DNA from 2 places in the Bradyrhizobium sp. UFLA01-814 genome. Region 1 is predicted to be linked to the other one. Evidence: predicted binding sites of a transcription regulator. Region 1 holds the regulator's gene; the other holds the start of a gene.
The links. Region 1 encodes LexA, which represses DNA repair genes until DNA is damaged. Its sites were predicted from a motif close to TGTTCNNNNTGTGTTCNG; they were not measured.
Positions count from the first base shown of each region.

Region 2: PMN64_RS07405 (PA0069 family radical SAM protein) is a predicted target of LexA. The motif match lies at 2,353-2,370, and genes of this name have one in related genera.

Region 1 covers NZ_JAQOSR010000089.1:31,938-35,751, forward strand. The annotation lists gene PMN64_RS25100 (ComEC/Rec2 family competence protein) at 1-88, shown strand, start outside; gene PMN64_RS25105 (hypothetical protein) at 85-312, opposite strand; gene PMN64_RS25110 (hypothetical protein) at 458-886, opposite strand; gene lexA (transcriptional repressor LexA) at 1,144-1,848, opposite strand; gene glp (gephyrin-like molybdotransferase Glp) at 2,093-3,307, opposite strand; gene PMN64_RS25125 (HAD family hydrolase) at 3,334-3,814, opposite strand, start outside.
Region 2 covers NZ_JAQOSR010000015.1:62,095-65,908, reverse strand. The annotation lists gene PMN64_RS07415 (ribonuclease HII) at 1-502, opposite strand, end outside; gene PMN64_RS07410 (VOC family protein) at 597-1,043, opposite strand; gene PMN64_RS07405 (PA0069 family radical SAM protein) at 1,165-2,331, opposite strand; gene PMN64_RS07400 (glycosyl transferase) at 2,496-3,065, shown strand; gene PMN64_RS07395 (GNAT family N-acetyltransferase) at 3,205-3,814, shown strand, end outside.

The DNA.
Region 1 (3,814 bases):
CGAGACGACGCTGCGCGCGCCGGCCGCCGCGCCGCGGCCCGCCGTGGACGCGACGCCGGCCGAGACCGATCTGCAGGGCGATGATTAGCGGTGGTCCGGTGAGGGGCCGCTCGGCAGCTCGAACAGGCCGAGATGGTATTCGTCGGAATCGGGGCCGGCGTCGGGCTTCTTGACGAGGGTAAAGGAAGCCTCGGGAAATTGCTCCCAGACTTTCAGGTCGTCGGCCGTCACCGTCAGCCAACCGAACCGGAACATGTAGCGGCCCGGTTCCGTGACGCGTCCAGCCTTTTGCCATGTGACCTTATCGACCACCGCACACGTCCTCCGTGCCCGATGATGCGCCAAGGCGCCGGCCGACGCAAACCTCCTCCTGCGCCCCGGAAGCGGAAGTCCGGGGTCGCCCGAAATTGCTTAGGTCATCCGCCGCCGAACAGCTCATTCCGCGGCGACGATGCGCTCAACCCAAAAACAGCGTTGCGAATGCGGAGGGCCGCCGCTCGACGACCTTCGGCTTGTGCTCGACCGGCGGATGCAGCGCCGGCAATTGTAGCACGCTGACGCGCTGTCCCTCGACCAGCTGGGTCACCAGGACATGGCTGCCGTCGGGGAATTCGACCGCGTCATGATGCCGATCGGGCACGTCGGGCTCGACTTCGTTGAATACGCCGACGCGATAGTTCAGCGTCTTGGTCCAGATCCAGCGGCTGTCGTAGCGAACGTTCTCGGCGAAAGCGAGCTCGGTGCCCGGCAGCATGCAGACCGCGACAGTGGGATCGTTCTCCGAAGCAAAGCCGCGGGTCGACGTGCCGCGGAACGTCGTCGTGATCAGCGTCTCTCCGACAATGGCGGGGCGCGATGCCACGGCGTGCAGACTATAGTCACACATCGGATGGCTCCTCATTTCGAGGTAGCGACCCGTGCCTCTCCTTGAGGCATTAGGGCCTCTACCAGAGTGGACGATAGCGAACGAGCTTCTGCTCGTTTCTGGGCGATTGTACGACTGGTCCGAGACCGCCTCCGATCACAAACACGCGACGCTGCGCGAGAGGTATCGGAGCGCATCGGGCAGGCCGTACGCTACACTATCATGCAAGGAACGATCCGACGTGTTGCTCGTTCCCGGCCGCCGCAAGTATTTGCAATTCAGTATTTGCGATAAAGCCCGATCAGCTTGCCTTGGATGCGGACCCGGTTCGGCGGCAGGATGCGCACTTCATAGGCGGTGTTGGCCGGCTCGAGCGCGATCGATGCGCCGCGGCGGCGGAAGCGCTTCAGGGTGGCTTCCTCCTCGTCGATCAGCGCCACCACGATGTCGCCGGTATTGGCGACGTCGTTGCGCTGGATCAGCGCCATGTCGCCGTCGAGGATGCCGGCATCGACCATCGAGTCGCCGCGCACTTCGAGCGCATAGTGCTCGCCGGCGCCGAGCATGTCGGGCGGCACGCTGATGGTGTGGCTGCGGGTCTGCAGCGCCTCGATCGGCGTACCGGCGGCGATCCGGCCCATCACGGGGACCGCGACCGGACGGTTGCCGTCGTCCTCGGCGATCGGCGGCGTGCTGGCGCGCCGGCCGAGGGTGCCTTCGATGACGCTGGGCGTGAAGCCGCGGCGGCCGTTGCCCCCGCCGGCCGAGAGTTCGGGCAGCTTGATGACCTCGATGGCGCGGGCGCGGTTCGGCAGGCGGCGGATGAAGCCGCGCTCCTCCAGCGCAGTGATCAGGCGGTGGATACCGGACTTCGAGCGCAGGTCGAGCGCATCCTTCATCTCGTCGAAGGAGGGCGGTACGCCGGCCTCTTTCAGACGTTCATTGATGAAACGCAGAAGTTCGTACTGTTTGCGCGTGAGCATCTCGAGTATTCCCCCGGTTGATAGCGTCGTTCGATTCCGAGACTCTTCTGGTGGGGCCTGCAGGCGGGGCCTGACCTCAGGAGCATGTGCTCAATGCACCTGCTTCCACCCGGCTTCCCGATTGTAGACACCAGTACTCGAAACAAATCATGAACGGACACTATATGTTCGATATGTGTTCCGCAACCACTTAATTTCCGGTGAACGGATCAGGCAACGCACAATCGGCGGGGCGCGAAAAACCTTATTCGGGCAGTGTCAGGATCTCGCATTCGCTGCCTTTGACGGCCGCAGCCGCGAACGGCGGACGCACGAGAAGTGCCCGTGCCGCAGCGAGATTCCCGAGCAGCGACGAGTCCTGCTGCGTCACCGGCGTTGCGATCAGCGTGCCGTCCTCGCGCGCTTCGAGCCGTGCACGCAGATAGTCCTCGCGCTGGTCGTTGGCGGCGAGGTCGCGGCCGAGCAGGGCGCTCGTGCGGCGATGATGAATCACTTTCCGGCCGCTGAGCGCCCGAATCAACGGCACCAAGAACAGGAAGGCGCAGACATAGGACGACACCGGATTGCCGGGCAGGCCGATCACCCGCATCGCGCCGAGCCGGCCGTGCATCATCGGCTTGCCGGGCCGCATCGCAATCCGCCAGAACGTCATGTCGACGCCCTCGGCTTCCAGCGACCGCTTGACGAGATCGTGGTCGCCGACCGAGGCGCCGCCTGTCGTGATGAGGACATCGGCGCCGGCCTCGCGCGCCCGGCGGATGCCGGCCGTGGTCGCCTCCACCGTGTCGGCGGCAACGCCGAGGTCGATGGTCTCGGCGCCCTCGGCGCGCGCCAGCGCCCGCAGCGCGTAGCCGTTGGAATAGACGATCTGGCCGGGGCCGGGCTGCGAGCCCGGCATTACCAGCTCGTCGCCGGTCGCCAGCACCGCGACCTTCGGGCGGCGGCGCACCGCAAGTTCCGGATAGTTCATGGCGGCCGCCAGCGACAGCGCGCGGTCGGACAGGCGGCTGCCGCCGCTGAGCAGCACCTCGCCCGCACGGAAGTCGACCCCGGCCGGGCGGATGTGCCGTCCGACGCTGGCGGCCTCCGTGATCGTGATGTGGTCGCCGCCGTCGACGGCGGTGTCTTCCTGGATGATCACCGCGTCGGCGCCATTGGGGATCACGCCGCCGGTGAAGATCCGCACCGCCTCGCCGGCGCCGACCGTCCGCTCGAACGGCCGGCCGGCGGCCACTTCGCCGATCACCTTGAGCCGGGCCTTTAGGTCAGCCGCATCGGCGGCGCGCACCGCATAGCCGTCCATCGCCGACATCGGCTGCGGCGGCTGGGTACGCAGCGCGGCGAGGTCGTGCGCCAGGGTGCGGTGGTAGGCGGCATCGAGCGCGACCATCTCCTCCGGCAGCGGTTCGGCGCCGGCGAGGACGGCGGACAGGGCATCGGCAACCGGCATCAGGGCCACGCTCAGAGCTCCTCAATTCCTAATGTTCAAATACCAAGTGCGGTCAAAGCCCTTGCCACGTCATCCGTCGATGTCACGTGGATAGCATGAAGGCCGCGCGCCCGCGCACCTTCGATATTGGCGGCCAGGTCGTCGAAAAACAGGATCCGCGACGCCGGCACGCCGATGGCTTTTACCACATGATCGTAGGCCTCGGCGTCGGGTTTGCGGAAGCCGATGCTCGAGGACAGGATCACGTTGCGGAAATGGCTGAGCAGCTCGGAATGGGTGACCGAGAAATGCGCGACATGGGCCGGATTGGTGTTGGAGAAGGCGTAGAGCGGCATCCGCTCGGCGGCCGCCGCGAGCAGCGGGGCGATGCCCGGCATCTCGCCGGTGAAGATCGCATTCCAGCCTTCGAGGAACTGGGCGTCCGTGATGTCGATGCCGAGCGTCCGGCGCAGGCTTTCGAAGAACGCCGCGTCGTCGATCCGGCCGATCTCGTGATGCTTGAAACTGTCGTCGACG
Region 2 (3,814 bases), on a different contig from region 1:
AGGCCACGATGCCGTCGCCGCCGATCACGGCGTCGCAGTCGCAGGGCGTGGCGAGTTTGTCGCGGCCGTCGACGAAGACGTGCTTCGGCATTTCCGGCAGCGCATGCACGGCGCGCGCGAGCGCCCACAGCGAGGCGCGCAGGATGTTGTCGCGGTCGATCCGCGCCCGCGACGCCACCGCGACCGAGAACGCCGATGTGGCGCAGATCTCCTCGAACAGTTCCTCGCGGCGCTCGACGGTCAGCCGCTTCGAATCATCGAGGCCCTTGGGAATCCGATTTGGGTCCAGCACCACGGCGGCGGCGACCACCGGACCCGCCAGCGGCCCGCGCCCGGCCTCGTCGCAGCCGGCGACCGGCCAGACGCCGCGCTTGATCAGCGCGCGCTCGCGCCGAAAGCTCGGCCGCGTCACCACGATGACGCGCTTGTCCGGCCTGGCCGGCTCGGCCGGTTTCTTCTTCGACGCGGTCTTAACCGTGCTGTTGGACTTGTCCCGAATCATGCGGGGATCGTGATCAAGCCCGGCCCGCGGCGCAACCTGGAACCTGGCGCCCTTCCCCGTTATTCAATTCGCCGCTCCAATCGGGATCGGCGCTCTAATCGGGAATTGACACCCGGCGGTCGTCGCGAACCTCAAAGCCCGGCGCGCGCACCACTTCCCAGGCGTGGCCGTCGGGATCGCCGAAATAACCGCAATAGCCGCCATAGCTGGTGGGCTGCGCGGGCTTCAGCAGCCTCGCGCCTTTCGACAGCGCGAACGCCATCACGCGATCGACCTCGGCGTCGTCGTTGCAGTTCCAGGCGATCGCGACGCCGCGGAACGCTGACGGCCGCGGCTGATCCGGCAGCCCCGCATCGGCGGCGAGCAGATGCCACGGGAACAGGCCGAGCACGGTGCCGCCGGTCTCGAAGAAGGCAACCTCCTCGCCGGTCGCGCGCATCTTCCTGGTGAAGCCGAGTGATTCATAAAAGTCGATGCTGGCGCGCATGTCGCTGACGCCGAGCGTGAGGACGGTGAAGCGTGCGGTCGGGGTGTTACTCATGTTTGCACTCACTGTTTGACGTCTTCGTAGCCCGGATGGAGCGAAGCGCAATCCGGGACGTCTTTGGCCACGGGTCGACGAGCCCCGGATTTCGCTGCGTTCATCCGGGCTACGGGTCCGCCTAGAATAGACTGAGCTGCTGTCCGCTACGCTTCGGCTTGGCGAAGTGATCGGTGGTCAGCTTGGTCCGCCGCTTGTTGAGGCCGAGCTTTTCGCAGGCGATCTCGAAGCGGCGGCCGATCATCCAGGCCATCGGGCCGGTGCCCTTCATCCTGGTGCCCCATTGCGAGTCGTAGTCGCGGCCGCCGCGCATGTCGCGGATCAGCGTGAAGACGTGACGGTAGCGGTCGGGATAGTTCGCCATCAGCCATTCGCGGAACAGATCGCGCACCTCGAGCGGCAGGCGCAGCAGCACGTAGCTCGCCTCCCTGGCGCCGGCATGCGCGGCGGCATCGAGGATGCGCTCGATCTCGGAGTCGTTCAGCGCCGGGATCACGGGGGCGACCATCACCGTAGTCGGGATGCCGGCGTCGGCGAGCCGCTTGATCGCCTCGAGCCGCTTCGGCGGGGTCGACGCCCGCGGCTCCATGGTGCGGGCGAGCTTCGGGTCGAGCGTCGTCACCGAGAGCGCGACCTTGGCGAGATTGCGCTTGGCCAACCGCGCCAGGATGTCGATGTCGCGCACGACCAGCGCCGACTTGGTGACGATGCCGACCGGATGGCCGGCGCGCTCGAGCACCTCGAGGACGCTGCGCATGATCTTCCGGTCGCGTTCGATCGGCTGATAGGGATCGGTGTTGGTGCCGATCGCGATCATCCGGGCCTCGTAGTCCGGCGCCGCCAGTTCCTTCTCGAGCAGCGCGGGTGCGTCCGGCTTGGCGAACAGCTTCGATTCGAAGTCCAGCCCCGGCGACAGGCCGAGATAGGCGTGGGTCGGCCGCGCGAAGCAATAGACGCAGCCATGCTCACAGCCACGATAGGGATTGATCGAACGGTCGAAGCCGATGTCGGGCGAGTCGTTGCGGGTGATCACCTTGCGTGAGGTGTCGAGCGCCACGCTGGTCGTAAACGGCGGCAAATCTTCGAGGCTCTGCCAGCCATCGTCGAAGGCGACGCGAGCCTCGGCCTCGTAGCGGCCGCTGGCGTTGGACTGCGCGCCGCGGCCGCGCCGCCGCTCGCGCTCGATCGCGACCGCAAGCTCGCGAAAAGGGGTGGGTGCACCCGCCGGGTTATCGGAGGGCGCCGTTACCGGCGGGTGCTTGAGGGCATGAGAGGATGCTCGGCTCATGTTCTGAAGCTAACACAGCACGAGAACAAATCAAGAACATGAACGGAGAAATTCCACAGAACCTTGCTACAAAATTCTGCAGGCGAACAGGCTGCTTTGAATATGACAAGGTGATAACACGGCCGGAGTTTCTCCATCGTTTGAGCCATCGAAGCCTCAAAATCATGCTGAGCGTGATCATTCCAACCGACGGCGTCGAGCGCACCGCGGTCGCAACCCTGGCGGCGCTGGTGCCGGGCGCGGCCGCGGGTGTCATCCGCGAAGTGCTGCTGGTCGACCGCAGCAACGGCGATGTGATGGAGCGCGTCGCCGACGTCGCCGGCTGCCGCTTCCTGCGCTTCGAGGGCACGCGCGCCGCGGCGCTTGCGGCAGGCGCGCGGCAGGCGCGGTCGCCCTGGCTGATGTTCCTGCATCCGGGCGCGGTGCTCGATGCCGGCTGGATCGAGGAATCCACCCAGTTCATCCAGATGGTGGCGGCCAGCGGCAAGGACCGCGCCGGCATCTTCCGCTACGCCCGCGCGCCCTACACCGACCCCGGCCTGCGCGACGGCCTCAAATTCGTCGCCCGGATGATCACCGGGCCTTCGGCCGAACAGGGCCTCTTGATCGCGCGCGAACATTACGAGCGGATCGGCGGCTATCGGCCCGACGCCCGCCGCTCCGAGGCGCGCCTGCTGCGCCGGCTCGGCCGCTCCTCCCGCACCATGCTGCGCAGCCGGATCATGGTGGCTTGAAGCGTTTTCAAGCGAAGTGGGCACCGGTTCGCGTAAAGAAAACGCGTCAAAACAAGCCTGAAGCTTAGGTTCTGTCTTCAGAACTGAAGCTTGAACAAAGCCCTTGCGGATTATTTGATTCCGTCAAATAATATATTTGATGAAATCAAATTCCCATGACGCCACCCTCGAGAGCCAGGTCGCCGCGATCCGCGGCTTCAGCCGGTTCTATACCCGCAAGCTCGGCATCATCGAGCCGAAGCTGCTGCACTCGCCATTCACGCTGCAGGAAGCGCGGATCATCTACGAGCTCGCGCATCGCGAAAATTGCACCGCAACCGACCTGGTGCTCGATCTCGATCTCGATGCCGGTTTCGTCAGCCGCACGCTGGCGGCGCTGCAAAAGCGCCAGATCGTGACCCGCAAGCCGTCGAAGGCCGACAAGCGTGTCAACGAGGTGGCCCTCACCGCCAAGGGCCGCACCGCAGCCGCCGATCTCGACAGCCGCTCGCGCAGCGAGGTCGGGGCGCTATTGAAGCAGATGGACAGCGACCGTCGCGCCGCGGTGGTGCGCGCCATGAGCACGATCGAGCTATCGCTGGAGCCGCCCGCCGGGAAACCGGTCGGCTTCCTGCTGCGCAGCCATCGCGTCGGCGACATGGGCTGGGTCGTCTCGCGGCAGGGACAAGCCTACGCGGAGGAATATGGCTGGGACATCAGCTACGAGGCGTTGGTGGCCGAGATCTGCGCGCAGTTTCTGCGATCGTTCG